DNA from 3 places in the Saccharopolyspora gregorii genome. Region 2 is predicted to be linked to each of the others. Evidence: riboswitches for the same ligand, from Rfam matches in the RefSeq annotation. Region 2 holds a riboswitch; each other region holds the start of a gene.
The links. Region 2 has a riboswitch for glycine ahead of gcvP (aminomethyl-transferring glycine dehydrogenase). Riboswitches for the same ligand answer to the same signal wherever they lie in the genome.
Positions count from the first base shown of each region.

Region 1: linked by a shared signal. The riboswitch ahead of gcvT (glycine cleavage system aminomethyltransferase GcvT) and the one ahead of gcvP (aminomethyl-transferring glycine dehydrogenase) in region 2 are both predicted to bind glycine.
Region 3: linked by a shared signal. The riboswitch ahead of gcvH (glycine cleavage system protein GcvH) and the one ahead of gcvP (aminomethyl-transferring glycine dehydrogenase) in region 2 are both predicted to bind glycine.

Region 1 is NZ_CP059556.1:1,698,782-1,708,504, forward strand. Features, by position in the region: gene H1226_RS07495 (amino acid permease) at 1-813, opposite strand, end outside; gene glyA (serine hydroxymethyltransferase) at 1,104-2,384, opposite strand; gene gcvT (glycine cleavage system aminomethyltransferase GcvT) at 2,476-3,588, opposite strand; glycine riboswitch at 3,707-3,805, opposite strand; glycine riboswitch at 3,806-3,934, opposite strand; gene H1226_RS07510 (TetR/AcrR family transcriptional regulator) at 4,037-4,669, opposite strand; gene H1226_RS07515 (long-chain-fatty-acid--CoA ligase) at 4,892-6,481, shown strand; gene H1226_RS07520 (acyl-CoA dehydrogenase family protein) at 6,555-7,733, shown strand; gene H1226_RS07525 (hypothetical protein) at 7,836-7,988, shown strand; gene H1226_RS07530 (Tm-1-like ATP-binding domain-containing protein) at 8,170-9,381, shown strand; gene H1226_RS07535 (phosphoenolpyruvate hydrolase family protein) at 9,378-9,723, shown strand, end outside.
Region 2 is NZ_CP059556.1:3,013,954-3,023,676, reverse strand. Features, by position in the region: gene H1226_RS13010 (mycofactocin-coupled SDR family oxidoreductase) at 1-169, shown strand, start outside; gene H1226_RS13005 (nuclear transport factor 2 family protein) at 166-588, shown strand; gene H1226_RS13000 (class I adenylate-forming enzyme family protein) at 585-1,556, shown strand; gene H1226_RS12995 (AMP-binding enzyme) at 1,492-1,773, shown strand; gene H1226_RS12990 (hypothetical protein) at 1,770-2,219, shown strand; gene H1226_RS12985 (MaoC family dehydratase) at 2,216-2,629, shown strand; gene H1226_RS12980 (acyl-CoA thioesterase) at 2,635-3,060, shown strand; gene H1226_RS12975 (3-methyladenine DNA glycosylase) at 3,078-3,953, shown strand; gene H1226_RS12970 (HesB/YadR/YfhF-family protein) at 4,059-4,343, opposite strand; gene gcvP (aminomethyl-transferring glycine dehydrogenase) at 4,428-7,325, opposite strand; glycine riboswitch at 7,490-7,592, opposite strand; gene H1226_RS12960 (MerR family transcriptional regulator) at 7,979-8,599, opposite strand; gene H1226_RS12955 (bifunctional nuclease family protein) at 8,905-9,381, opposite strand.
Region 3 is NZ_CP059556.1:1,098,673-1,108,395, forward strand. Features, by position in the region: gene H1226_RS04720 (ABC transporter ATP-binding protein) at 1-132, opposite strand, end outside; gene H1226_RS04725 (hypothetical protein) at 248-742, opposite strand; gene ald (alanine dehydrogenase) at 1,101-2,216, opposite strand; glycine riboswitch at 2,420-2,514, shown strand; glycine riboswitch at 2,516-2,607, shown strand; gene gcvH (glycine cleavage system protein GcvH) at 2,657-3,031, shown strand; gene H1226_RS04740 (L-serine ammonia-lyase) at 3,056-4,408, shown strand; gene H1226_RS04745 (MarR family winged helix-turn-helix transcriptional regulator) at 4,744-5,262, shown strand; gene H1226_RS04750 (organic hydroperoxide resistance protein) at 5,264-5,683, shown strand; gene H1226_RS04755 (DUF202 domain-containing protein) at 5,727-6,023, opposite strand; gene H1226_RS04760 (YidH family protein) at 6,056-6,454, opposite strand; gene H1226_RS04765 (subtilase-type protease inhibitor) at 6,562-6,957, opposite strand; gene H1226_RS04770 (AMP-dependent synthetase/ligase) at 7,392-9,080, opposite strand; gene H1226_RS04775 (MerR family transcriptional regulator) at 9,464-9,723, opposite strand, start outside.

The DNA.
Region 1 (9,723 bases), 1.3 Mb from region 2:
CGGGCTGGTGTCCGCGTTGAACCTGGTCCACGGCACGAGCGCGGTCAGCGCGGCCAGCGCGCCCACGTAGAAGATCAGGATCCGCAGCATCACCGCGTTGATGGCCTTCGGCAGCACCGTCTTCGGGTTGGCGCTCTCGCTGGCGGTCTGGCCGACCATCTCGACGCCGATGAACGCGAACATGACGATCTGGAACGCCAGCAGCGCCGAGACCGGGCTGGTGGGGAAGAAGCCGCCGTGCGACCAGATGTTGCTCACCGCGGCGGTGTCGCCCGCGTCGCTGAAGCCGAACACCAGGATGAGCGCGACCAGCACGATCATGCCGACGATGGCCACGACCTTGATCAGCGCGAACCAGAACTCGAACTCGCCGAACAGCTTCACCGCGATCAGGTTGACGCCGCTGAGCACGATGAGCGCGCCGAGGGCGGGGATCCACTGCGGCAGCTCCGGGAACCAGAACTGGAAGTACTTGCCGACGGCGGTGATCTCGGCCATGCCGGTCACGATCCACACCAGCCAGTAGCCCCAGCCGGTGGCGAACTTGGCCCAAGGACCGATGAACTCGCCCGCGTACTCGGCGAAGGAACCGCTGACCGGCCGGTACATCAGGAGTTCGCCGAGGGCCCGCATCACGAAGAAGATCATCACGCCGGCGATGGCGTAGATCAGCATCAGGCCGGGACCGACCTGGCTCAGCGCCTTGCCGGACCCGAGGAACAGGCCCACGCCGATCGCCCCGCCGATGGCGATCATGTTGATGTGCCGGTTGCTCAGGTCCTTGCGGTATTCCTCGGGGACGGGTTCGCTCATCGCCGTGCTCCTGCGGAGGGAAGGAGGATTCATTCTTGTGGACCGGTACTGTGCCACGTTCGGTCCTGCTCTTCCCGACAGGGGCTGGAATCGTGATCGATTCTTCCAGCGGTGGCGATCTGCGAGCTTTGTCCGTTGATATTCGCCTGTGACCTGCCGTTACGGCGGAGATGAATCGTTTTTTGCTCCGACTGGTGGTACCGGGAACGGCGAACGCCGCATTTCCGGAGGAAATGCGGCGTTCGCGTCGGGCCGATCAATGCGGAGGACATCTCCGCGAAACGGTTCGCTTACAGATCGGCGTAGAGCGGGAACTTCTCGGCGAGTGCGCGGACGCGGCCGGCGAGCGCGGTCGTCGTCTCCTCGTCGATGGTGGGTTGGAGTGCTGTGGCGATGATGTCGGCGACTTCGGTGAATTCGGTGGTGGTGAAGCCGCGGGTGGCCAGGGCGGGGGTGCCGATGCGCAGGCCGCTGGTGGTCATGGGGGGTCGGGGGTCGTTCGGGACGGCGTTGCGGTTGACGGTGATGCCGATGGTGTGGAGGCGGTCTTCGGCCTGCTTGCCGTCGAGTTCGGAGTGGCGCAGGTCGACCAGCACGAGGTGGACGTCGGTGCCGCCGGAGACCAGCGACACCCCCGCGGCGCGGGCGTCGTCTTGCAGGAGGCGCTCGGCGATGATGCGGGCGCCGTCGAGGGTGCGCTGCTGGCGGTCGGCGAACTCCGGGGTGGCGGCGAGTTTGAACAGCACGGCCTTGCCCGCGATGACGTGTTCCAGCGGGCCGCCCTGCTGGCCGGGGAAGACCGCGGAGTTGAACTTCTTCGCGAACTCCTCGCTCGCGGAGAGGATCACCCCGCCCCGGGGCCCGCCGAGGGTCTTGTGGGTGGTCGTGGTGACCACATCGGCATAGGGCAGCGGGCTCGGGTGCAACCCGGCGGCGACCAGACCCGCGAAGTGGGCCATGTCGACCATCAGATAGGCGCCGACCTCGTCGGCGATCTCGCGGAACCGCGCGAAGTCCAGCTGCCGCGGATACGCCGACCAGCCCGCCACGATCAGCTTCGGCCGGTTCTCCCGCGCCAGGCGGGCCACCTCGTCCATGTCGACCCGGTGGTCGTCCTCGCGCACGTGGTAGGGGACGACGTTGTAGAGCTTGCCGGAGAAGTTGATGCGCATCCCGTGCGTCAAATGCCCGCCGTGGGCCAGGTCCAAGCCCATGATCGTGTCACCCGGCGACAACAACGCGTGCATCGCCGCGGCGTTGGCCTGCGCACCCGAATGCGGCTGCACGTTCGCGAACGACGCCCCGAACAACGCCTTCACCCGATCGATCGCCAACTGCTCGACCACGTCCACGTGCTCGCACCCACCGTAATACCGGCGGCCCGGGTACCCCTCGGCGTACTTGTTCGTCAACACCGAACCCTGCGCCTGCAACACCGCCTGCGGCGCGAAGTTCTCCGACGCGATCATCTCCAACGTGTTCTGCTGACGACCCAGCTCCGCCCCCACAGCAGCGGCCACCTCCGGATCCACCACCGCAAGCCGGTCGTTGAACAGGTCCGGTGTCGACATGAGCAATTGCCTCCTGGTGTTCGATCTGGGCTGCGCCGGACGGGTCCGGCGCGGTCCGGTCAAGGTTTCGAGAGCCCGTTGCGGGCGTTCGTCAGGCCTTGCGGCGGTAGAACGGCAGTTCCACGACTTCGGCGTCGATGGACTTGCCGCGGATGTCGACCTGCACCGCGGTACCGGGCGCGCTGTGCGCGCGGTCCACGTAGGCCATCGCGATCGGGTGGCCGAGCGTCGGGGACGGGGCGCCGCTGGTGATCTCGCCGATCTCGGCGCCGTCGGCGAGCACCGGGTAGCCGTGCCGGGGCGCGCGGCGCGCGTCCGTGCGCAGGCCCACCAGGGTGCGCTCGGTCGGCGCCTCCGCGACGGCCGCCAGCGCGGCCCTGCCGACGAAGTCGCCGGGCTTGTCCAGCTTCACGACGCGCCCCAGGTTCGCGTGGAACGGGGTGAGCGAGGCGGACAGCTCGTTGCCGTACAGCGGCATGCCCGCCTCCAGCCGCAGCGTGTCGCGGCAGGACAGCCCCGCCGGGACCAGTCCGCGCTCGGCCCCGGAGTCGGTCAGCGCGCGCCACACCGCGGGCGCGTCCTCGGGCGCGGTGAACAGCTCGAAGCCGTCCTCGCCGGTGTAGCCGGTGCGCGCCAGCAGCACCTGCTTCCCGGCGACCTCGCTGGGATACCCGGCGTAGTACTTCACGGTGGACAGGTCGGTGCCGGTCAGCGGCGCCAAGATCGACACCGACTCCGGTCCCTGCACGGCGATCAGCGCGTACTCGTCGGAGACGTCGCGGTGCGCGGCGTCGAACTCGGCGATGCGCTCGGCGAGCTCGGCGGAGACCACGGCCGCGTTGGCCGCGTTGGCGACCACCAGGAACCGCTGCTCGTCCAGCCGGTAGACGATGAGGTCGTCGAGCACGCCGCCCTCGGTGGTGCACAGCATGGTGTAGCGGGCGCGACCCACCGTGATCGCGGACGCGTTCGCGACGAGCGCGTGGTCCAGCGCGGCGGCCGCCTCCGGGCCGCTGATCTCGATCTCGCCCATGTGCGAGAGGTCGAACAGCCCGGCCGCGGTCCGCACCGCCTGGTGCTCGGCGGTGTCCCCCGAGTAGCGGACCGGCATCCGCCAGCCCGCGAAGTCGGTGAAGTGCGCGCCGAGGGACTCGTGGACCTCGTGCAGCGGTGTCCGTCGCGGAGCTGGGGGCGACGACGTCATGGTGCGGAACTCCTCCTGGTGGGCACCGATCACGTCCGAGGGGGACCGGTTGCGGCCACTTCCAGCAGAAACCATATCCGGGGTCCTCCGACGGCGATGGGCGCGGGCGTGCGCTGCCGGTCTCCCCGGAGTCATTGGCCTGAGAGTTTCACCGCGCACGAGGGCGGCTTGCACCGTGGGCGAGGGACACGGGTCCCTGCTTTTCTCCGTGATCGCCTGCTGTCGCGCGGTAGCGGGGCCTGAGAGTTTGGTGGGGAGGATTGCTCCTTCGGCGCTGCACCCAGGAATCGCATCCTGCACGGACCAGGGGCTCCTGGCGGGGCGCAGACTCTCCCGCACGACGTCGTCGGCGTTGTAGTCCGGTGTTGTGTTGTGCTCCGGAACGCTACGGAGATCACACAGCGCAGTCAACCGAACGTGAGCGTGATCCCGTCGCCGCGCGCGGAGTTCAGCGCTGCGGGAACAGCCGGGCGTGCTGGGCGCGGAGGCCGTCGACCAGCGCCCGCAGCGCCAGTTCGAAGCTGTCGTCGTCGATCTCGGCGGCGTGCTCGCGCAGCAGGTGGGCGCCGTGCAGGTGCGGGAACCGCTCGTCGTAGACCTCGGCGTCGTCGACGAACCCGCCCGCGAACGAGCCCATCGCCGCACCGAGCACCAGGAACTTGGTGGAGGCGCCGATCATCGTGGCGTACCGCTGCGGCCAGCCCGCGCTGGTCAGCCCGCCGTGCACGGCGTCGGCGCGGCGCAGCGAGGTCTCCCGGCGGGCCGGTCCGGACGCCATGAACGGCACCAGGTTGGGGTGGGCGGCGAGCGCGGCCCGGTAGGAGCGGGCCCAGCGGGTGAGGCCGGTGGGCCAGTCGATGTCGAACCCGCTGGTGTCGACGGTGCCCATCACGCCGTCGGCGACGTCGTGCAGCAGCGCTTCCTTGGTGGCCACGTGGTTGTAGAGCGAGGCGGCGCGGACGCCGAGGGAGTCGGCGAGCCTGCGCATGGACAGCGCTTCGAGGCCCTGGTCGTCGATGATCGCCAGCGCGTGTTCGCGGATGCGTTCGCGGGTGAGTTGGGGGCTCTTGGGTCTGCCCATGCCGCGCTCCTGCCTGCTGCCCGCTGCCGGTCGGCGCCCCCTCGGTGGGCGCCGTGCCCGTCCGCGTCCGCTGCGGATCGTGTCGATCAGTGTCCGGTGCGCGGCTCTTGCCGCGGTGCGCGGGGTGGTCCTAGAGTCCAAAACTAACGACGTTAGTCGTCAGGTGTCCAACGGCGGACGACCGTGCCGCCCGCACCGGCGGCATCCTCACGGAGGTGGACGATGGTCAACGACGACGAGTCCCCGGAGCGGGTCGAGCCGCACACCACGCTGTCGCTCGCCTCGGTCCTCGCCGAGCCGGCGCGGCTGCGCCCGGCGCACCCCGCGGTCGTCGAGGGCGAGCAGCGGGTGACCTACGGCGAGCTGTGGGAGCAGGTCCGGGCGCACGCGGCCGCGCTGCGCGCTCGCGGGATCGAGCCGGGCGACCGGGTCGCGATCGTGGCGCCCAACGTGATCGATTTCGTGCGCGCCTACTACGCGGTGCTCACCGCGGGCGCGGTCGTGGTGCCGGTTCCGCTGCTGCTGGTCCCGGACGAGGCGGCGTATCTGCTGCGCAACTCCGGCGCGAAGCTCGTCGTCGGGCACACGAGCCAGCTGGCGCTCGCCGCCGAATCGGCGCGCCGCGCCGGCATCCCGCTGGTCTCGATCGGCCCGTCGGTGCCCGGCCCGGAGACCCCGGACTCGCTGAGCGAGGCGGCGGCCGCGGCCGAACCGGAACGCTCCTTCGCCACCCGCGCGCCCGACGACCCCGCGGTGATCTTCTACACCAGCGGCACCACCGGCAGGCCGAAGGGCGCGGTGCTCACCCACCTGAACCTGGTGCTCAACGCGACGGTGAACGCCTTCGACGCCAACGACACCCGCCGCGAGGACCTGGTCCTCGGCTGCCTGCCGCTGTTCCACGTCTTCGGGCAGACCGTCTCGCTGAACACCACGTTCCGGGCGGGCGCGACGCTGGTGCTGCAACCCAAGTTCGACCCGGCCGAGGCGCTGCGGCTCATCCGGGACCACCGCATCACCCAGCTCAACGGCGTGCCCACCATGTACATCAGGATGCTGGAGGCCGCCGGGGACGACGACGACCTGTCCTCGCTGCGGATGTGCGTGTCCGGTGGCGCGGCGCTGCCGGTGGCGGTGCTGGAGCGGTTCCAGCGGCGCTTCGGCGCCCCGATCCACGAGGGCTACGGGCTGTCCGAGACCTCGCCGACGGCCACCGTGAACCAGCCCGCGTTCGGGCCGCGCGCAGGCACCGTCGGGCACGCGCTGTGGGGCATCGACGTCGAGATCGCCGAACCGTCCGTGGAGGACCGGATCGAACTGCTGCCCGCCGGGGAGACCGGCGAGGTCGTGGTCCGCGGCCACAACGTGTTCGCCGGGTACCTGGACGACCCGGAGGCCACCTCGGCGGCGCTCGTCGACGGCTGGTTCCGCACCGGCGACATGGGCGTCAAGGACGCCGAGGGCTACCTGGCCATCGTGGACCGCAAGAAGGACCTGATCATCCGCAACGGCTACAACATCTACCCGCGCGAGGTGGAGGAGCTGCTGATCCGGCACCCCGCCGTCGCGCAGTGCGCGGTGATCGGCCTGCCCGACCCGGGGCGTGGCGAGGAGGTGTGCGCGGTCGTGGTGCCCGAACGCGGTGAGGACCCGGACGAGGCGCTGGGCAAGGCCATCATCGCCTGGGCCGCGGAGCAGACCGCGCACCACAAGTACCCGCGCCGCGTCGTGTTCGTCGACGAGCTGCCGCTGGGTCCCAGCCACAAGGTGCTCAAGCGGGAACTGCGCAGCCGCATCGCCGAATCCTCCTGACCCCCGACCTCGCCACACCGACCTCGCCACACCGACCTCGCCACACCGGCCTCGCCGAAAGGACCCGCCACCGATGGTCGACTTCTCCCTGTCCGAGACCGAACGCGACATCCGCGACTGGGTGCGCACGTTCGTGCAGCGCGAGCTGGTGCCGCTGGAGCCGGAGGTGCTGCGCCGCGAGCGCGACCACGAACGCGGCCTCACCCGCGAGGAGCTGGCCGAACTGCGCAAGAAGGCGCGCGACGCCGGGTTCTGGGGCGTGCAGACCCCCGAGGAGTACGGCGGGATGAACCTCTCCGCCGTGCTCACCGCGCTGATCGAGATCGAGCTGGGCCGCACCTTCGTGCCGTTCAGCTTCGGCGGCTACGCGGACAACATCCTCTACCACGCCAACGAGGAGCAGAAGCAGCGCTACCTGGTGCCCACCATCGAGGGCGAGCGCAAGTCCTGCTTCGCCATCACCGAGCCGGGCGCGGGTTCGGACGCCAAGAACCTCCGCACCACGGCCCGCAAGGACGGCGCGGAGTGGGTGATCGACGGGGAGAAGACGTTCATCACCGGCGGCATCGACGCCGACTTCACCATGGTCTTCGCCGTCACCGACAAGGAGAAGGGCGCCGACGGCGGCGTCACCTGCTTCCTCGCGGACCGGGACGCCGGCTGGAAGTCGGAACCCATCGAGATCATGGGCGAGTGGGACCGCCAGCCCGCCGCGCTGGTCTTCGACGGCGTCCGGGTGCCGGAGGAGAACGTGCTCGGCGAGGTCGGCGGCGGGTTCAAGCTGGCCATGCAGTGGATCGGCCGCGGCCGTTACCTGCTGCCCGCCCGCGCCCTCGGCGGCTGCGAGCGGATGATGGAGATGTCGATGGACTACGCCCGCACCCGGCAGACGTTCGGGGCGCCCATCGCCGACCGGCAGGCCATCCAGTGGATGATCGCGGACTCGGCGGTGGAGATCGAGGCGCTGCGCTGGCTGGTGCTGCAGGCCGCGTGGCAGGTCGACCAGGGCGCCGACTCCCGGCACGCGCAGTCCATCGCGAAGCTCTACGGCGGCACCAGGGCGAACGAGATCGTGGACCGGATGCTGCAGATCCACGGCGGCATGGGTTACACCCGCGAGCTGCCCATCGAGCGCTGGTACCGGGACATCCGGCTGCTGCGCATCTTCGAGGGCACCGACGAAATCCAGCGCCGCACCATCGCCCGCAACCTGCTCAAGGGGCACGCCCAGGTCGGCGGGGTGCTCGGCTGATCCGGCGACGCGGCGGATCGGCCCGGTCACACCCTCGATCGGATGTCCGATTCGCCGGTAACCTGGGTGCAGCGTGATCGACCGGCCCGACTGGGAGCTGCTATGTCGTTGTTCAAGAAGGTGACCGACTTCGCCAAGAGCCCGCAGGGCAAGAAGGCGATCGACCAGGCCAAGCGGTACGCGAGCGACCCGAAGAACAAGGCCAAGATCGAGCAGGTGAAGAACCGCTTCCTCGGCGGTGGCAAGAGCAAGTGACGCACCCCCACGACGGCCCCCGGCGCAGCACCGGCCCGGGGGTCGTCGTGCGGGGACCCGGTGCTCGGATCGTGCCGCGCCGGTGGCGGACCAGGCCGGTGAACCGTGATCAACGGGCTGTGCCGGGGCCGGATCGGCAGTAGGGTTCTCGCGGGCTGATTCCGGGAGCAGGGGCGGTGCGATGGGCCGGGCTTACGTGGTGGGCACGTTCGACACGAAGGCCGCCGAGCTGCGCTACGTCGCCGGGCTCGTCGCCGACGCGGGCGTCGAGGTGATCACCGTCGACGTGGGCACGTCCGGCGCGGAGTCCGCCGATGCCCCCGACGTGTCCGCCGCCGAGGTGGCCGCCGCGCACCCGCGCGGGGCCGCGGCGGTGTTCACCGGTGATCGCGGCACGGCCGTGGTGGCGATGGCGCTGGCGTTCGAGCGGTGGCTCGGCGCGCGGCGCGGTGTGGGCGGGGTGCTGGGCCTGGGCGGTTCCGGCGGCACCGCGCTGATCACCCCGGCGCTGCGGGCGCTGCCGGTCGGGGTGCCGAAGCTGGTGGTCTCGACGGTGGCCTCCGGTGACATCTCGTCCTACGTGGACGCGTCGGACATCGCGATGTTCCCGGCGGTCACCGACGTCGCCGGGCTCAACCGGATCTCCCGCCAGGTGCTCGGCAACGCCGCGCACGCGCTGGCCGGGGCCGTGCGCAACACCGTGCCGGCCGTGGAGCAGCTGCCCGCGGTGGCGCTGACGATGTTCGGGGTGACCACGCCCTGCGTCACCGAGGCCGCGAACCGGCTCGCCACCGACCACGACCCGCTGGTGTTCCACGCGACCGGCACCGGCGGCCGCGCCATGGAGAAGCTCGTCGCCGACGGGCTCGTCGAAGCGGTCCTGGACATCACCCCCACCGAGGTGTGCGACCTGATCGCCGGGGGAGTGATGAGCGCGGGCGAGACCCGGCTGGACGCGATCGCGCGCAGCGGCGTGCCCTACGTCGGCTCCTGCGGCGCGCTCGACATGGTCAACTTCGGGGCGCCGGACACCGTGCCGGAGCGGTACCGGAACCGGTTGTTCTACGAGCACAACCCGCAGGTCACGCTGATGCGCACCACGGCGGACGAATGCCGCGAGATCGCCCGGTTCCTGGCCGCGAAGCTCAACGCCTGCACCGGCCCGGTGCGGTTCCTGCTGCCCGAGGGCGGCGTCTCGCTGCTGGACGTCCCGGGGCAGCCCTTCCACGACCCGGCCGCCGACCGGGCCCTGTTCGAGACCCTGGAGGCGGAGGTGCACCAGACCGAGCAGCGGCGCCTGGTGCGCGTCCCGCACGACATCAACGACGACCGCTTCGTCGAAGCGCTGCTCGGCGCCTTCGACGAGGTCCGCGCGCGAGGAGGACGGGCATGACGCGGTTCGACCGGGAGACCCTGGTGCGCCGGTTCCGGGGCATGGCCGATCGGGGCGAACCGATCATCGGCGGCGGCGCGGGCACCGGGCTGTCCGCCAAGTGCGAGGAATCCGGCGGCATCGACCTGATCGTGCTGTACAACTCGGGCCGCTACCGGATGGCGGGGCGTGGTTCGCTCGCCGGGCTGCTGGCCTACGGCAACGCCAACGAGATCGTCGTGGAGATGGCGAGCGAGGTGCTGCCGGTGGTGCACCGCACCCCGGTGCTCGCCGGGGTCAACGGCACCGACCCGTTCCTGCTCACCGGGCCGTTCCTGGCGCGGCTGCGGGAACTCGGCTTCG
Region 2 (9,723 bases):
ACCGACGCTGGAGAACGCGGAACCGGCGATGCGGGCGATGCACGTGCTGCCGACGCCGTGGGTGCGCGAGTCCGACGTCAGCGACGCGGTCGCGTTCCTCGCGGGCGACGAGGCGCGGTTCGTGACCGGCGCGGCGTTCCCCGTCGACGCCGGGGTCGGCGTCCGGTGAGCGCGGCGGTCCGCTCCGCCGTCGAGGACGTGCTGGCGCGCTACGCGCTCGGCTACGACGAGGGCGATCTGGAGCTGCTCGCGGACTGCTTCACCGCCGACGCCGAGCTGTCGGTGCACGTGGCGGACGGCGCGGTGACGGGCCCGGTCCGCGGCCGCGACGCCATCGTCGAGCTGGTCCGGGGAACGGCGGGTTCGCAGCGGGACCGGCGCAGGCACGTGCTGAGCAACCTGGTGCTGGAGCACGCCGGTGACCGGGCCCGGGCGCGCAGCTACCTGACCCTGTTCGCGGTGGCGGACGGCGCGCTGCGCGCGGTCACCACCGGCCGCTACCTCGCCGAGCTGCGCGGAGCGCCGGACGGATCCGGGGGCTGGCGGATCAGCGACCTGCGGGTCGAGCTGGACCTGCCGTTCTCGTGACGCTCAACCTGGGCCTCATCCCGGCGAAGTGGGCGGCGCTGGCGCCGCGCGCGCTCGCCGTGCACGACGTGCCGACCGGACGGCGGGTGCGCTGGGCCGAGCTGGACGAGCGGGTGCGGCGGCTCGCCAACGGACTGCTCGGGCTCGGGTTGCGCCGCGGCGACCGGGTGGCGGCGCTGTCCCGGAACCGGGTGGAGCTGCTGGAGCTGTACTTCGCCTGCGGCCGGGCCGGGCTGGTGCTGCAACCGCTGAACTGGCGGCTCGACACCGCGGAGCTGGCCCGGCTGCTGCGGGACGCGACGCCGCGGGCGCTGATCACCGCCGCCGAGTGGTCCGCGCAGGCCGCGGAGCTGCGGCGGACCTGCGACCTGGCCCACTGGCTGGAGTTCGGCGGTGACGGCGGCTACGAGGAGCTGCTGGCCGCCGCCTCCGCCGCCGAACCGCCCGGTAGCGAGCACGTCGGCGACCACGACCCGTTCTTCATCCTCCACACCGGCGGCACCACCGGCCGCAGCAAGGGCGCGCTGCACACCCACCGCAGCGCCGAGGCGGGCGGCGTGCACCAGACCGTCGCCGAGCGCATCGTGCCCGGTGACGTGTACCTGATGACCGGGCAGATGTTCCACATCCCGATCGTGCTGGCGATGAACTACCTGCGGCACGGCTGTCCGCTGGTGCTGGTGGACTTCGCGGCCGAGCAGGCGCTGCGGGTCATCGAGCAGGAGCGGGTCTCGGCGTTCCTCGGCATCACCACGATGCTGAACTGGATGCTCGCGGTGCCGGGGTTCGACCGCTACGACCTGCGCAGCCTGCGCAACATCCAGTACGGCGGCGGGCCGATGCCCACCTCGGTGGTGCGGGCCGCGCTGGAGTCGTTCCCCTGCTCGCTGATCCAGGACGCCGATGACCGCGCACTCCAGCACCGCGGGGTGGGCCGCGACGGCCTCCTCGACGGGGACGCTGCCTGATCCGGAGTGGGGCGAGAACGTGAAGGCCGTCGTGGTGCTCAAACCCGGCACCACCGCCACCGGAGCCGAGATCATCGCCACCGCCCGGCAGCGGCTGCCGTCCTACCAGAAGCCGAAGTCGGTGGACTTCGTCGCGAGCCTGCCCAAGGCCCCGACCGGAAAAGTGATCAAGCGCGAGCTGCGCGCCCCCTACTGGGCGGATCAGGAGCGGACATGACCTCAGCCGTACCCGACGAGGCGGCGCTGGCCGAGCTCGTCGGCACCGAGTTGCCCGGCGGGGAGTTCACCGTGGAGCCGTGGTGGGTGCGGCTGGTCAACGACTGCGCGCTCGCCGATCCGGAGGACGGGGCCGGCAGCCCGGTGTTCGCGTTCCTCGCCGCGACCTCGGCGATGGGGGTGAGCTGGGAGCGGTTCTGGGGCTGGTTCGGCGCCCGCGAGTCGGACGGCCCGATGGCCGGGGAGGTGCACACCGTGCTGCACCGCCCGCTGCGGGTCGGCGCCACCTACGCGGTGCGGGGCCGGATCGAGTCGGCGCGGCGCAAGCGCGGCGCTCGCACCGGCGTGTTCGACCTGGTCGAGTACCGGCTGGACCTGCACGAACCGGACGGGTCGGCGGCCGCGTCCTGCACCAGCTCGATCCTGTTCCCGCGGCGGCCCCGATGAGCGGCGTGCGGCCAGGGGACGTGCTGCCCGACCACCAGGTCGGCCCGGTCAGCGCGGAGAAGATGAAGACGATGGCCGCCCTGATGCGGGACGCGAACCCGATCCACTTCGACCCGGCCGCGGTGCGCGCCCTCGGGCTCGGCGACCGGGTGGTGAACCAGGGGCCGCTGAACCAGGCGTACGTGGTGTCGATGCTGGCGCGCTGGGCGGGCGGGGCGCACCGGATCCGGGAGCTGCGGTTGCGCCACCTCGGCGCGGTGTTCGCCGGGGACCGGTTGCGCGCGCACGGCACGGTGACCGGCGTGTCCGAACAGGACGGTGTCCTGGTGGCGTCCTGCGCGGTCGGACTCGACGTGCTCGGCGGCGATCCGGTGCTCTCCGGCACCGCGTCCGTCCACATCGGAGGGTGATGGCGGTGGACCAGGTGCAGCGCTTCCGGCTGTCCTACGGGGACTGCGACGCGCTCGGCATCGCGTACTTCGCGATCTACTACCCGTGGATGGAGCGGGCCTACAGCAGCTGGCTGCACGCCCGCGGGCTGCGCTCGGCGGAGCTGGCCGCGCAGCTGGGCACCGGGACGGTCGGGGTGCGCTCGGCGGCCACCTACCTGGCGCCGGTGCGGGTGTTCGACGAACTGGCCTGCGAGGTGGTGCAGGACCGGGTAGGCACCACCTCCTACACCCTCGGCTTCGAGTTCACCCGGGACGGCGAGCTCGTCGTCCACGGCCGGATGACCTTCGCCTGCCGCGACCCGGAAGGCGCCAAGGCACCGGTCCCGCCGCGGCTGCGGGAGCTGATCGCGCAGCTGCGCCCCGGCCGGACCGGCCCCGACGAGGGCTGACCTATCCTGGCGGCACTATGCGAGTGCTGGGCGAACAGGAATGGCGGGACCGCGCGAACGCGCACCGGGAGCGGGTGGAGCGCTGGACGGGACCGCACCGGCGCAGGCAGCGCGCCGGGGAGAAGCACCCGGTGATGGACTTCCTGTTCACCTACTACTCGCACCGCCCGTCGCTGCTGGAGCGCTGGCAGCCCGGTTTCGGCGTCGCGCTCGAAGGCGGCGCCGAGTTCCTGGAGCGCCGCGGCTACCGGCGCGTCCCCGAGGGCGTGGCGCTGGACCCGGCGGTGCTCACCGCGAAACGCCGCGACTCGGTGCGCTTCGTGCACGGGCTGCTCACCGCGGTGCGCTCCCGCAGCCCGCAGCTGGGCTGCTTCGGGCTGCACGAGTGGGCGATGGTCTACCGCACCTCCCCCGGCGACGTGCGGCACGAGTCCTGGCCGCTGCGGCTCGGGCACGCGGGCACCGACGCGGTCGTCGAGTCGATGCCCATCAAGTGCACCCACCACGACGCGTTCCGGTTCTTCACCCCGCCCGCGCGGCCGCTGAACGCGCTGCAACCGGCCCGCGAGGACCAGGTCGCCCTGGAGCAGCCGGGATGCCTGCACGGCAACATGGACCTGTTCAAGTGGGCCTACAAGCTGAATCCGCTGGTGCCCGCCGAACTCGTCGCCGACTGCTTCGAACTGGCGGCGGACATCCGCGAGCTGGACATGCGCGCCAGCCCCTACGACCTCGCCGCCCTCGGCTACCCGCCGGTCGCGGTGGAGACACCCGAAGGGCGCGCCGCCTACGTGCGCGCGCAGCGCGAGTTCGCCGAGCGGGCCGCACCGCTGCGGGACCGGCTGGTGGAGCACTGCGAACGGCTGCTGGCCGTCCCGCAACCGGTCGCCTGAGTCCCGGAACGCGACAGCGCCGACCGGGCCGGGGAAGGTCGCTCCCCCGGTCCCGGCCGGCGCTGTCGTCGGCTCGGTGACCCGCGCGCGGCGGGTCGCTGCGGCTCAGTCCCGGACGGCCAGGTTCAGCTCGCCGTTGTCGTCGCGCTCGGCGTCGAGCACCTTGTCGCCCAGCAGCGACGCCGCCTGCGGTTCGAGGAAGACCCGGGCACCGGATTCCTCCAACACCTGGTCGTCTCCCTGCGGCTCGCTGGCGATCGACGCCTGCAACTCGGCCTGCCCGGCCTCGTCCGCGACCGGGGCGATGCGCAGCCCCGATCCTTCGGGCGAGTCACCGCCGGCCAGCACGACCTTGATGACCTCGGCTGCGCTCTCGCTGATCGTGAGCATTGCTGCACTCCTCTCGGAGGCGATCGGATGGAGCCGCCCACCGTAGTGCATCAGCGGCGGCTCCCGCTCACCCCCGCGCCGCGGTCAGCCCTCGTAGGCCGAAAGCGGAGGGCACGAGCACACCAGGTTCCGGTCCCCGCGCGCCCCGTCGATCCGGCGCACCGCGGGCCACACCTTCGGCGCCCCGGTGCCCATCGGGTAGGCCGCCTCCGCCCGGCTGTAGGCGTGCTCCCACGGCCCGGCCAGCGAGGCCGCCGTGTGCGGAGCGTGCACGAGCGGGTTGTCGTCGGCGGGCCAGTGGCCGCCGGCGACCTTGTCGATCTCGCCCTTGATGGCGATCATCGCGTCGCAGAACCGGTCCAGCTCGGCGAGGTTCTCGCTCTCGGTCGGCTCCACCATCAGCGTGCCCGCCACCGGGAACGACATCGTCGGCGCGTGCAGCCCGTAGTCGGCGAGCCGCTTGGCCACGTCGTCCACGGTGACGCCGGAGGCCTTGGTGAGCGGCCGCAGGTCCAGGATGCACTCGTGGGCGACGAACCCGCCGGAGCCGGTGTAGAGCACCGGGAAGTGCTCGTCGAGCCGCCGCGCCACGTAGTTCGCCGCGGCGACGGCCGTCAGCGTCGCCCGCCGCAGCCCGTCGGAGCCCATCATCCGCACGTAGGCCCAGGAGATCGGCAGGATCGAGGCGCTGCCCCACGGCGCGGCGCTGATCGGCCCCACCCCGGTCTCCGGTCCCGCGGCGGGCTGCAGCGGGTGGTTCGGCAGGAACGGCGCCAGGTGCTCGCGCACCCCGATCGGGCCGACGCCGGGACCGCCGCCGCCGTGCGGGATGCAGAACGTCTTGTGCAGGTTCAGGTGCGAGACGTCGGAGCCGAACTCGCCCATCCGCGCCAGGCCGATGAGCGCGTTCAGGTTCGCGCCGTCCACGTAGACCTGGCCGCCCGCCTCGTGCACCAGCCCGCACACCTGTTCCACGGTGTCCTCGTACACGCCGTGCGTGGACGGGTAGGTGATCATGATGGCGGCGAGGTCGTCGCGGTGCTGGTCGACGACTTCGCGCAGGTGGTCGAGCTCGATGTTGCCCTGGTCGTCGCAGCGCACCACGACCACGCGCAGCCCGGCCATCACGGCGCTGGCCGCGTTGGTGCCGTGCGCGCTCGCCGGGATCAGGCACACGTCCCGCGCCGCCGCACCACGGCTGTGGTGGTAGGCGCGGATGGCCAGCAGCCCGGCGAACTCGCCCTGGCTGCCCGCGTTCGGCTGCAGGCTCACCGAGTGGTACCCGGTGATCTCGGCCAGCCAGCGCTCCAGGTCGTGCACGATCTCCAGCAGGCCGGTGGCGTCCTGGGCGGGCGCGAACGGGTGGAGCTCGGCGAACTCCGGCCAGGTGATCGGCTCCATCTCCGCGGTCGCGTTGAGCTTCATCGTGCAGGAGCCCAGCGGGATCATGCTGCGGTCCAGCGCCACGTCCGAGTCGGACAGGCGGCGCAGGTAGCGCAGCAGCGAGGTCTCCGAGCGGTGCGCGTGGAAAACCGGGTGCGTCATGTACTCGGAGGTGCGCAGCAGCGCGGTCGGCAGCGCGTCGTCGGTCTCGGCGTCCAGCTCGTCGATGCCGGCCAGCGAGCCCCCGGCGATGCCGAACGCCTCCGCGACCCGCACCAGCGCTTCCCGGGTGGTGGTCTCGTCGCAGCTGACGCCGACGTGGTCGTCGTCGATGTGGCGCAGGTTGATGCCGCCGTCCCGCGCGGCGCGGACCACCTCGGCGGCCCGGCCGGGGACCTCGGCGACGAGGGTGTCGAAGAACTCGGCGTGCACGATGCGCACCCCGCCGCGGCGCAGCCGCTCGGCCAGCACCGCCGCCATCCGGTGCGCCCGCTTCGCGATGGCCCGCAGCCCGGCGGGACCGTGGTACACGCCGTACATGCCCGCCACCACGGCGAGCAGCACCTGGGCGGTGCAGATGTTGCTGGTGGCCTTCTCCCGGCGGATGTGCTGCTCGCGGGTCTGCAGCGCCAGCCGGTAGGCCTGGTTCCCGTCCGCGTCGACGCTCACCCCGACCAGCCGGCCGGGCAACTGCCGCTCGATGCCCTTGCGCACCGCCATGTAGCCGGCGTGCGGGCCGCCGAAGCCCATCGGGACGCCGAAGCGCTGCGTCGTGCCCACCACCACGTCCGCGCCCAGCTCACCGGGGGCGCGCAGCACCGTCAGCGCGAGCAGGTCGGCGCTGACCACCACCATGCCGCCGCGCTCGTGCACCTCGTCGATGACCGCCTGGTGGTCGCGGACCACCCCGGAGGCACCCGGGTAGGCCAGCAGCGCCCCGAAGAACTCGCCGTCCGGCAGCGCCGACGCGCCCGCGGACAGGTCCGCCACCACGACCTCGATGCCCAGCGGTTCCGCCCGCGTGCGCAGCACCGCGAGGGTCTGCGGCAGCACGTCGGCGTCCACCACGAACCGCGGCGACTTGGCCCGGCCCGCACGGCGCACCAGCGTCATGCCCTCGGCCGCCGCGGTGGCCTCGTCGAGCATCGACGAGTTCGCGACCGGCACGCCGGTCAAGTCGGCCACCATGGTCTGGAAGTTCAGCAGCGCTTCGAGCCTGCCCTGCGAGATCTCCGGCTGGTACGGCGTGTACGCCGTGTACCAGGCGGGGCTCTCCAGCACGTTGCGCCGGATCACCGGCGGCGTGATCGTCGGGTAGTAGCCCAGGCCGATCATCTCGGTGTGCGGGCTGTTCAGCCTGGCCAGGTCGCGCAGCTGCTGGAGCGCCTCGGCTTCGGTGGCCGGTTCCGGCAGCGCCAGCTGCAGGTCCCGCTCGCGGATGCCGTCGGGCACCGCCGACTGCCCCAGCTCCTCCAGCGAGCCGACGCCGATCACGTCGAGCATCCGGGCCAGCTCAGCGGGCAGCGGCCCGACATGGCGGTCGGCGAACGGAGTGCCGTGTTCCAGGGCGGCCAGCGGGATGCGGTCTTCGGTCGTCATCGCCACACCTCATTCATCGCGACGGACAGGGCGGCAGCACGTGTGCTGCTCTCCCCCTCTGTCACTGTCCGCGACGCGAACGCCTGAGAGCTTCACCCGGTCCGCGGACCGGACTTGCACCGTCGGCGGGGAACCACGTCGGTGGTCCCGCTTTCCAGAGGTATCTCGCCCGTGCGGTCCAGCAGGCCTGAGAGGTTGTCGGGGAGGGTTTGCTCCTTCGGCGCCGCCGCTGACCAGGTCAACGGCGAACTCTCCCGCGCGGGGTCGGCGATGCACAGCAGCTTACCCGATCCGGTGACGGCCGAACGGTGCGATCTTCATCCCGCCCGATCATCCCAGCGGCACGGGGCGTGACATCGACGGGCGGTGACGCGACGGCCACGGGCGCCAGGACGGCCTGGCCGGATCCGCCGACAGCCCGCGCACGGCGAGCGGGACCGGACAGACCGATCGGCGCCTGCGCACGAAGGGCCGAACGGGCCGATCGGCGCCTGCGCCCGACGGGCGGGACCAGAACAGGCCGAACGGTGGCCCGCGCACGGCGAGAGCGGCCGATCGGGTCGATAGGTGGCCCGCGCACCTGGTGGCGGCAAGACCGCCGGACCCGCGCCGGACGGCACGGCGGCCACGGCGGGCCTAGCGCGCCTCGGCGATCAGCCGATGCGGCGGTCCCGGCGCCGCGACAGCTCGTCGGCGACCGGCTCGTCCGGCTCGGCACCGTCGGCGCGCTCGGCGGGGAACTCGTGGATGGTGCCGGTGATCTCGCGCATCGCGCCGCTGACCGCGATGCCGAACACGCCCTGGCCGCCCTGCAGCAGGTCCACGACCTCTTCGGCGGAGGTGCACTCGTAGACCGTCGTGCCGTCGCTGAACAGCGTGATGCGGGCCAGGTCCTCCACCCCGCGGTGGCGCAGGTGCTCGACCGCGACCCGGATGTTGTGCAACGAGACCCCGGTGTCCAGCAGCCGCTTGACGACCTTGAGCACCAGGATGTCCTTGAACGAGTACAGCCGCTGCGACCCGGAACCGGCGGCGCCGCGGATCGACGGCCCGACCAGCTTGGTGCGCGCCCAGTAGTCCAGCTGCCGGTAGGTGATCCCGGCGATCTGGCACGCCGCGGGGCCGCGGTAGCCGACGAGCTCGTCCGGCAGCGCGGTCTCCGGGAACGGCTTCGACCCCTCCGCGGCGGCATCCTCGCCAGGTGCTCGCTCCACCACGCCTGCCTCCCTCCGCCCGGCCGAAGCCGGCGAACCACCGAACCCGGCTCGTCGCATGATCATCACCCGAGCGCGAGGACGATCATGGAACCGGGGGTTTGACCTTCCCCGACCTGGAAAATCACATCGGGGCGATTCGCGCACTCCGAAGGTAAGCCCGCCCGGTGGGCGGGTCAACGCGACGCGCGGGGACGCCCGCCCACCCCGGGTGTGACGCACGCCCCGCCTTCGCGCACGCACCGCACCCGAAGCCGCACCCGCGCGGGCCCCGGCATGCGAAAGGGGCTCCCGGTGCGAGCTGCACCAGGAGCCCCTCACGACGACGCGGGCGGCGGGGCGGGTCGTGCGCCCGCCCGCCGCGATCAGGTGTCCGCGCCGCGGAAGTCCTCCGGCGAGACCGAGTCCAGGAACTCCCGGAACTTCTCGACCTCGTCCTCCTGCTCGTCCGGGATGATCAACCCGGCTTCGTCCAGCACCGATTCGTCGGCGTGGATCGGCACCCCGATCCGCAACGCCAGCGCCACCGAGTCGCTCGGCCGCGCCGAGACCCGCACGTCCCCGTCGAAGATGAGCTCGGCGAAGAACGTGCCCTCCTGCAGGTCGGTGATCCGCACCTGCTCCAGGTCCCGCCCGAGGGCGCCGATGACGTCCTTGAGCAGGTCGTGGGTGAGGGGTCTGGCGGGTCGCACGCCCTGCTGCTCCAGCGCGATCGCGGTGGCCTCCACCGATCCGATCCAGATCGGCAGGTACCGCTCGCCCTCGGTCTCGCGCAGCAGCAGGATCGGCTGGTTGGCTGGTAGTTCCACTCGCACGCCGACGACGCGCATTTCGCTGCTCATCGACACATCGCCTCCTCCAGCGCGCCGAAGCGTGACATCCTTGGTCGAGGATCGCGCACCGACGCCTCTGACGCTACCCGCGATACGGCGGACACGCCGACCTCCGGCCGTCGTCCCCGCCCGGATTTTCCGCTCGGTGGACGGCTTTTCCGGCTCGTTCCCGGCCTCGCACCGACGGTGTCGCCGGTACCGGGCCTTTCCGTTGTCCGCCCCGGACCGGGGCGGTCGTTGACGCCGTTGCGCACCGGTTCCGCGGCACCCGCGGGTGCTCACCGGACGCGGCTCCCGCGACGCTTCCGCCGCGGACCGCCCCGGATCCGGGCGCCCGGCACCCGGGGGCGC
Region 3 (9,723 bases), 1.9 Mb from region 2:
GCCGAGGAACCCGGTCACCACACCGGGGTGAACGGCGAAGCTGAGGTCGCGGACCGCGCTGACCGGCCCGAAGTTCTTGCTCAGGTTCTGCACCAGGATCCGGCCGCTGCCGTCGTGCACACGCTCCTCCATCGTCGCTCGGCCCCGCAGGGTGCTCGCGAGCGCGGGACGCGGACGATCACGCTCGGGCGCGGGGCCGGTCCCATCCTGCCTGACCGGCCCGCGCCGACAGGGAGGAGTTCGGAAATCAACCGGTCCCGTGCTGCGGCCAGGCGATGGGCCGTTCCGGCCCGGGCCGGCGCGCCGCGGCGGGCCGGCCGTCCTCGGGGCGGGGGGAACGGTGGTGGCGGACCGGTGCGCTGCTCGGCCAGCGGCCGGTGGGCTGCCGCCCCTCGGCGTCCGGGCCGGGCTCGTCCGCCGGGCCGTGGCGGCCGGTCGGGGCGGCGGGCGCGGTGCGGTCGCCGATGAGGCCGCGGTGCACCATCAGCCACGACTCGCACGGCCAGCTGCGGCTGCGCACCGCGCCGGAGCAGGCGGGGCAGCGGCCGTCGGCATCCGGGTGGTGAGCCTCCAGCAGGGCCCGGAGCCCGCTGGTGAGGCGGTGCAGCTCGGACCTGGCGACCGGTAACAGCTCCTCGGTGCCGCCTTCGACGGCCACCCGCTCCAGCCGGGCCAGCCGGTCCAGGACGGCCTCCCGCATCTTCGCGTCGTCCACGTGCCACTCCCCGCGTCGTACGGTCATCGCGCGCGCTGATCGGGGCGGAGAACGCGGGCCCCGGTGGCGCCCGCGACGAGCACCGCCGCAGATCGCCGCGGCTTGGCGCACTCCCATCGGCAGCTCACCCGGCCGACTGCACCGAACTCACTCGGTCGAGTGGATTTCCGGTCGTGGCGGGGAACCGGGCGTTCGTCACGCTGCGCACGTCGGAAATCAAGCGTTCGTGTCCTACACTGGGACCTGGCGGCCTGCTCCCGGTGACCCCCAGGCCGGTTGAGCGGGCCGCCCTCTAACCCCTTCCGGGGTGTTCTCACCTCCACGAGTGAAACTCGCCGGTCTCGCCGCGCAGTGGTCTCGGATGGTCTCGCGGTTGCGGATCGGTTCAGACCAGCACCGCGTCCGGGGCCGTGCTCGGCAGCCCGTGCGCCAGCGCCACCGCCTCGCTCACCAGCAGCCCGCCGTGCGCGTTCAAGCCCCGGGCCAGCGCCGCATCCGCCCGGCACGCCGCCCGCCAGCCCTGATCGGCGATCCGCAGCACGTACGGCAACGTCACGTTCGTCAACGCGTACGTCGAGGTGTTCGGCACCGCGCCCGGCATGTTCGCCACGCAGTAGAACACCGAACCGTGCACCCGGAACGTCGGATCCTCGTGCGTCGTCGGCCGCGAATCCTCGAAGCACCCGCCCTGGTCGATCGCCACGTCCACCAGCACGCTGCCCGGCTTCGACCGCGCTACCAGCTCGTTCGACACCAGCTTCGGCGCCTTCGCACCCGGCACCAGCACCGCGCCGATCACCAGGTCCGCCGCCCGCACCGCCGACTCCACCGCGTACGCGTTCGACGTCACCGTGCGGATCGCGCCCCCGTGCGCCGCGTCGATCTCCCGCAGCCGGTCCACGTCGGTGTCCAGCACCTGCACCTGGGCGCCCATGCCCGACGCCACCCGCGCCGCGTTCAACCCGGCCACCCCGCCGCCGATCACGACCACCCGCGCAGGCGGCACCCCGGGCACGCCGCCCGGCAGCACACCGCGACCACCCTGCGGGGTCAGCAGCGCCTGCGCGCCGACCTGCGGGGCGAGCCTGCCCGCGACCTCGCTCATCGGCGCCAGCAGCGGCAACCCGCCGCGCGCCGTCTGCACCGTCTCGTAGGCGAGAGCCGTCACCTCGGCGCGCAGCAACTCGTCCGTCAACTCCGCCGACGCCGCCAAGTGCAGGTAGGTGAACAGCACCTGGCCCGCCCGCAGCCGCGGGAACTCCTCGGCCACCGGCTCCTTCACCTTCAGCACCAGCTCGCCCTCGGCCCACGCGTCCGCCGCGGACGGCACGATCGTCGCGCCCGCCGCCGCGTAGTCCTCGTCGGGGATCGACGAACCGAGCCCGGCGCCGGCCTCCACGAACACCGCATGCCCCCGCGCGGCCAGCTCGTGCACCCCTGCCGGGGTGCACGCCACCCGGTACTCGTGGTTCTTCACCTCACGCGGCACTGCGACCTTCACCCGGTCCGCCTCCCGACACCACGACCGAACACCGACCCCAGCATCATCCGCCCGGCGTCCGCACCCCGCCGCGAGGAAGGGAACCTTCCGGTCACCGGTGACCGGAAGGTTCCCTTCCTCGCTGTGATCCGGGCGGCTGGGCGTTGACACCCGCCCACGTCCGTTTATCGTTGCCGGGCACGACCACAACCGCACAGCGCCGCAGAACCCGAGCGGGAGAGACCCTGCGCAACGCAGGGCGCCGAAGGAGCAAACCCTCCCCGCAAAACTCTCAGGCACCCATGACCGCTCGGGCGAGGCCACTCTGGAAAGCGCGCGCCCCGGCGCCGCACCCACGGTGCAAGCCGCGAACCACCGCGGCGAAGCTCTCAGGTCCCGAAACAGAGGGGGAGGCCCGCGAACCCAGGGCACACCCGTGCCCGCGATGGTGAGGAGCCTCCATGTCCCTGCCCGAACAGCTGCGCTACACCGAAGAGCACGAGTGGATCGAGGACCGCGGCGACCTGGTGCGCATCGGCATCACCCCGTACGCGGCCCAAGCGCTCGGCGACATCGTCTACGTGCAGCTGCCCGAGGTGGGCGAGCGGATCGAATCCGGCGCCTCCTGCGGTGAGCTGGAATCGACCAAGTCCGTCAGCGACCTGTTCGCGCCCGTGACCGGCGAGGTCGTCGCCGTCAACGCGGCCGCCGCCGACGACCCCGCGGTGATCGGCTCGGATCCGTTCGGCGAGGGCTGGCTGCTCGAAGTGCGTGCCGAGCAGACCGGTGCTGTGCTCACGGCCCAGGAGTACGCCCAGTTCACCGGTGGTGAGTAGGCCGGGGCTGAGGGGGACGGAGCTGTGACGATCAGCGTCTTCGACCTCTTCTCGGTGGGCATCGGCCCGTCGAGTTCGCACACCGTCGGCCCGATGCGGGCGGCGCGGATGTTCACCGCGCGGCTGCGGGACGACGGTCTGCTCGGTCAGGTCGACAAGGTGAAGGCCGAGCTGTTCGGTTCGCTCGGCGCGACGGGGCACGGCCACGGCAGCCCCAAGGCGGTGCTGCTCGGCCTGGAAGGGCACGACCCGGAGACGGTCGACCCGGCCGCCGTCGAACAACGGGTGGAGACGATCCGCGCCGACGGCAGGTTGTTGCTGGCGGGGGAGCGCGACATCCGGTTCTCGGTGGACCGCGACCTGGTGATGCACCGGCGCAGGTCGCTGCCGCTGCACCCCAACGGGATGCGGTTCGCGGCGTTCGGCGCAGGTGGGGAACTGCGGTCCGCGGTGTACTACTCCGTCGGTGGCGGATTCGTCGTCGACGACGAGGCCACCGGCACCGACCGGATCAAGCCGGACGAGACGCCGGTGCGCCACCCGTTCCGCACCGGCGACGAACTGCTCGCCCGGGTCGCCGAATCCGGCTCCCGGATCAGCGACGTCATGTTCGACAACGAGCTGTCCTGGCGCTCCGCCGAGGACGTCCGCGCCCGGCTGCTGCACATCTGGTCCGTGATGCAGGAGTGCGTCGACAACGGGTGCCGCAACGACGGGGAACTTCCCGGCGGGCTGCGGGTGAAGCGGCGCGCCGCCGCGCTGCGGGCGAACCTCGGCGAGCAGGACGACGCCATGGAATGGCTCACCCTGTTCGCGCTCGCCGTCAACGAGGAGAACGCGGCAGGCGGACGGGTCGTCACCGCGCCCACCAACGGTGCCGCCGGCATCGTTCCCGCGGTGCTGCACTACTACGTGCGCTTCGTGCCGGGGGCGAACGAGCAGGGCGTCATCCGGTTCCTGCTCGCCGCCGGTGCCATCGGGGTGCTGTTCAAGGAGAACGCGTCGATCTCCGGTGCCGAGGTCGGCTGCCAGGGCGAAGTCGGTTCGGCCTGCTCGATGGCGGCCGCCGGGCTCGCCGAGGCGATGGGCGCGACGCCGTGGCAGGTGGAGAACGCCGCCGAGATCGCGATGGAGCACAACCTCGGCCTCACCTGCGACCCCATCGGCGGGCTGGTGCAGATCCCGTGCATCGAGCGCAACGCCGTCGCCGCGGTCAAGGCCGTCACGGCGACGCGGATGGCGCTGCGCGGCGACGGCAGCCACTTCGTGTCGCTCGACAAGGTGATCAAGACGATGCGGGAGACCGGGCGCGACATGAAGGTCAAGTACAAGGAGACCGCTCGCGGCGGGCTCGCGGTGAACGTCATCGAGTGCTGAGAGCGCTTCGTCTCGCCCGGCGCTCGAAACCGCGCGGGGCGGTGAGAGCAGGGGAACCTTCCTGTCACGTCGCAGGCGTGGACCACCGGCGTGAGTCGATGCGAGCAGGGGAACCTTCCTGTCACCGGTGCGATGAGGGGAACCTTCCTGTCACGCTCGGCCTCGTCCGGAGCCGTGGTGGCCGGTGTGGTGGAGTGCGGCGGTGGTGTTCCGGCGGGCCGCGCGGTGGTGGCTCCGGATGACGGGGAGGTTCCCTTGCAGAATTTAGGATGCGCACAACTCAGTTGCGCGCAACTTGAATTGGGGCTAATGTCGGCCACGTGCAGGAGGCGGGGATGAGCGCGGACTCGGCGCTGTCGCTGGACCAGCAGGTGTGCTTCGCGCTCTACAGCGCGTCGCGCTCCTTCACCAACCTGTACCGGCCGTTCCTCGACGAGCTGGGACTGACCTACCCGCAATACCTGGTGATGCTGGTGCTCTGGGAACACGACTCGCTGGCGGTCAAGGACCTCGGGGCGATGCTCAAGCTGGACTCCGGGACGCTGTCGCCGCTGCTGAAACGGCTCGAAGCGAGCGGACTGGTGGACCGGCGGCGCAGCACCCGCGACGAGCGGTCCGTCGAGATCGGACTGACCGAGCGGGGGCGGGAGCTGCGGCAGCACGCCGAGCAGATCCCGAACCGGGTGCTCGCCGCCAGCGGCATGGAACTCGAGGAGGTGCTGGCGCTGCGCTCCACGCTGCACCGGCTCACCGCCAACGTGGACCAGGCCGCGCACCGGGCCAGGGCCGCCGTCGCCGACGGCGTCCCCATCACCGACGAACTCCTGCGCGGGACCACGACACAAGGAGACTGAGATGGCAGCGTTGTACACCGCCGAAGCGACCGCGACCGGGGAAGGGCGCGGTGGCCGCACCCGCTCCTCCGACGGAGTGCTCGACCTCGACCTGGCGGTCCCGCGCGAGATGGGCGGCCCCGGTGGCGACTCCACGAACCCGGAGCAGCTGTTCGCCGCCGGTTACGCAGCCTGCTTCCACAGCGCGCTGCAACTGGTCGCCCGCAAGGCGAAGGCGAACATCGCCGACTCCTCGGTGACCGCCCAGGTCGGCATCGGCAGCAACGGCGCGGGCGGGTACGCGCTCGAGGTCACGCTGTCGGTCAGCCTCCCCGGCGTCGACCAGGAGCAGGCCCGGCAGCTCACCGAGCAGGCCGACGCGGTGTGCCCGTACTCCAACGCCATCCGCGGGAACGTCCAGATCGACCTCGCGGTCGCCTGACCTCCGCTCGGCGCGCCCGCCTCGGATTCCGGGGCGGGCGCCGTCACATCAGCAGCACGTACACCGCGCCGATCGCGCCGGCCAGCAGCGCGAGCGCGGTGAACGCCGCCTGCAGCACGCCGTCCGGCAGCGGTTTCGCCGCGCGCAGGTTCCGCTCCGCCTGCCGGTGCCTGCGCCACGACGCGACCGCGATCACCGCCGCCAGCGGCAGCGCCACCGCGGCGCACACCGCGGCCGCGACCGCGCTGCGGTGCGCCAGCAACCGCAGCAGCACCATCAGGCCCACCACGAACGTCAACCCGGTCCGCAGCCAGGCCAAGGTCGTGCGCTCGACCTGCAAGCCCGGATCCCACGGGCCCTGCCCCGGCACGCTCAGAACCCGTTGACCAGCAGCAGCACCGTCGCCGCCACGCCGACCACGCCGAGCCCGAACCCGAGGACCGGCGCCAGCTTCGGCGGCGGCAGCGGGGCCTTCGTGCGCAGCGCCCGCTCCATCGTCATCCACCGGCCGAACGCCGCCACGCTGCACACCACGCCCGCGAGCAGCAGCAGTACCGCCAGCGAGGTCCGCAGCGGATCCGGGCCGGGCGACATCGCCGCGTTCAACGCCTCCACGCCGACACCGGCCGCCATCAACGCCAAGGCGGTGCGGATCCACGCCAAGAACGTGCGCTCGTTCGCCAGCGTGAACCGGGGATCCGGTTCCTCGCCCACCCCGTAGATCCGGTGCGGCCAGCGCCTACACGCGGGCTCTTCGTTCTCGGCAGCCATACCGCCACCGTAGTGCGACCGGAGCAGCGCGAATCCGTCGAGGGGGCGATGCCGCGGGGCACCGGCGCGGCGCTCGGCCGGATCCGGTGCCCTGCGGACGGGAGAACTCAGAAGTCGAACACGGCCCCCGCGGCGGACGCCGCCACGCACTGGTTGCCGAACTCCTTCTCGAAGTGCACCGGGCGGCCCTGCCAGGTGCCGTGCGCCGTGCCGACCACCGGCTTCAGCTCCATCGTGCACTGGCCGGTGTGCGCCTGGCCGAGCTGCTCGAAGTCGCCGCCCGCCGTGGTCAGGCTGTCGCAGGCCGCCGCCGCGTTCGGGTGCGAACCGCCCACCGGCTCGCAGCGCAGCGACACCGTGCGCGGCAACTCCGCCCGGTCCTTCGCCGCGATCGTCAAGGTCAGGTCGCTCTGCGCCGCAGCCGCGCCCGCCGTCGCCGGGGTGAGCACGAGGACGGCCGTCGCCGCGAGCAGAAGACCGCGGATGAAGCGGGTGGCAGCCATGTCGGTGCGCCTCCAAGAGGTAGTGGGGAAGACTCCGCACAGATCTATCGGCAGCGGCCCCGCGATTTCCGCACCTGCGACCGAAGATCACCAGATCGTGGGGTTCACGGACGGGGAGGTGGTCACCCTCGGCTCATCTGGATCGAGCGCCGTGGCTGGAGTGGATCACTCCAAAGTGGAGAGGATGAGGCTCGGTGCGGAGGCGTCCGTTCGTTCGAACTTCGGTGACCGGAAGGTTCCCTTGCCCGCACCGGTGACCGGAAGGTTCCCTTGCCCGCACCGGTGACCGGAAGGTTCCCTTCATCGCACTCGTGACCGGAAGGTTCCCCTGCTCGCCCCGGCCCACGCCGGTCGCGTCCGCACCTGCGATGTGACCGGAAGGTTCCCTTCATCGCACCCGTGACAGGAAGGTTCCCCTGCTCGCGGCCGGCCCGTCAGCCGTACAGCTCGTCCAGCACCTCGGCGTACTTGGTGTGGATGACGCGCCGCCGCAACTTCAACGCGGGACTGAGCTCGCCACCCGCCGCACCCCACGGCCGGTCCAGCACGCGGTGCGCGCGCACCTGGCCGGAGCTGCCCAGCGCGGCGTTGGCCGCGTCCACCGCGCGGTCCACTTCGGCCAGCACCTGCGCGTCGCGGGCGAGCTCGGCGAGATCGGTGGTGCCGATGCCGTGCGCGGCCGCCCACGCAGGCGCGGTGTCCTCGTCGAGCACGACCAGCGCGACGACGTGCGGCCTGCCGTCGCCGAAGGCGAGCGCGTGCCCGATCAGCGGGTGCGCGCGCAGCGCGTTCTCCACGACGCTGGGGGCGACGGTCTCCCCGTGCGAGTTGATGATCAACTCGCTCTTGCGGTCGGTGATGGTGAGGTAGCCGTCGTCGACGTGCCCGACGTCCCCGGTGCGCAACCAGCCGTCGGCGCCCGCCGCCGCCCGGACCAGGCCGTCCTCCTGCAGGTGCCCCGCGCAGACCACGGGCCCGCGCACCAGCACTTCACCGTCCTCGTCGATGCGGACCTCGACGCCGGGCAGCGGGGTGCCGACGGTGCCGAAGCGCACCGCGCCCGGCCGGTTGGTGGTGGCCCAGCCGCTGGACTCGGTCGACCCCCACGTCTCGAAGATGTCGAAGCCGAGCCCGGAGAACAGCTCCAGCAGGTCGCGGCGCAGCGGAGCCGCCCCGCTCGCGCCCCACACGGTGCCGTCGAGGCCGAGCCCGCTGAGCACCTCGTGCTTCTCGGCCGCGGTGTGCGCGGTGGGCTGGGCGCGGGCGAGGGCGGCGAGCCGTTCCCACATCCGCGGCACCCCGAAGAACGTGTGCGGACGAACCTGTGGCAGCACCCGCACGGCCTCGGCGATGCCGTTGCAGAAGTGCACGTGCGCGACGTCGTGGATGGCGCTGTAGACGTTGCCCGCGCGCTCCGACATGTGCGCCATCGGCAGGTAGCACAGGGTCCCGGCGTGCGGCGGCGCGCCCGTGACCAGCTGCCGGGCGGAGGCTGCGGCGAGCACGTTGCGGTGGGTCAGCACCACGGCCCGCTGCATCCCGATCGCGTCGGGGGAGTAGAGCACGGTCACCGGATCGTCCGGCACCACGTCCGCGGTGCGCCGCCGAACCAGCTCCGGGTCCTGCCGCAGCAGCCCGCCGCCGTGTTCGCGCAGCGTCGCCCAGGTGCGGAAGCGGGTGTCCTCCGCGGGGATCGCGGCCTCGTCGACGACGATGACGTGGCCGAGCGCGTCCGGTTCGCGCAGCGCCGCCGACCAGCGGCGCACGTGGTGGGCGTTGCCGAGAACGGCGATGTGCGCCCGGCTGTGCCGCGTGACGTCGCGGATCTCGCCGGAGCTCGACGCGGGGTGCACGGCGATCGGCACCGCCCCGAGGTGCGTGGCGGCGACGTCGGCCAGCCACTGCTCCGCGCCGTTCGACATCATCAGCACCACCGTCTGGCCGCGCTGCAACCCGAGGTCGGCGAAGCCCGCGGCGAGGTCCTGCACCGCCTCCGCCGCCTCGCCCCAGCTCCAGGTCCGGCCGTCCGCGGTCAGCGCCGGGTGGTCCCGGTGCTCGGTCGCGTTGCGCTCGAACAGGTGCGGGATGGTCGCGGTCAGCGTCGGTGCCGGTGATGTGCTCATGTGGCTCCTCCACTCACGAGGCGGCCACGTGCGTGACGCGAGGTTCGTGGTGACCTCGCCGATGAAACCGCACCGGAGGCCCGTTTGGCCAGTAGGCGGACGGGTGCCGTCGGGAGCGGGGTGCGGGGGCCCGGCTGCACCGCGTGTTCGAGGCTCGTGCCTGGCGCGCCCCCGGGTTCGGCCGTCCGAGGAGCCGGCTCGCTCGAACGGGCCGCTGTCCGGATCGCTACCGGTGACCGCCGAGCGCTCGGCGCACCGGCGGCGGGCCGGGTGACAGGAAGGTTCCCTTCACCGCACCCGTGATCGGAAGGTTCCCTTCATCGCACCGGTGATCGGAAGGTTCCCTTGCTCGCGCCGGTGGCAGGAAGGTTCCCTTCCTCCGATCAGACGTGGTCGCGGATGACGTCGTTGATCGCGTTCTGGAACCCGTTGACGAGCACGTGGATGGTCAGCGGCCGCAGCTGCTGGGTGGCGACGTGCACCCGTTCCCGCTCTTCTTCGGGCCGTCCGCGTTCGAGGTAGGGCCGCAGCACGTTCGCGGCGAACAGTTCGCGCAGCTCGACGGCGATCTGCGAGGTGTGCTGCTCGACGATGTCCTTGGCTTCGAGGAGCATGCCCTGCGGCAGGTCGAGGTCGAGGATCT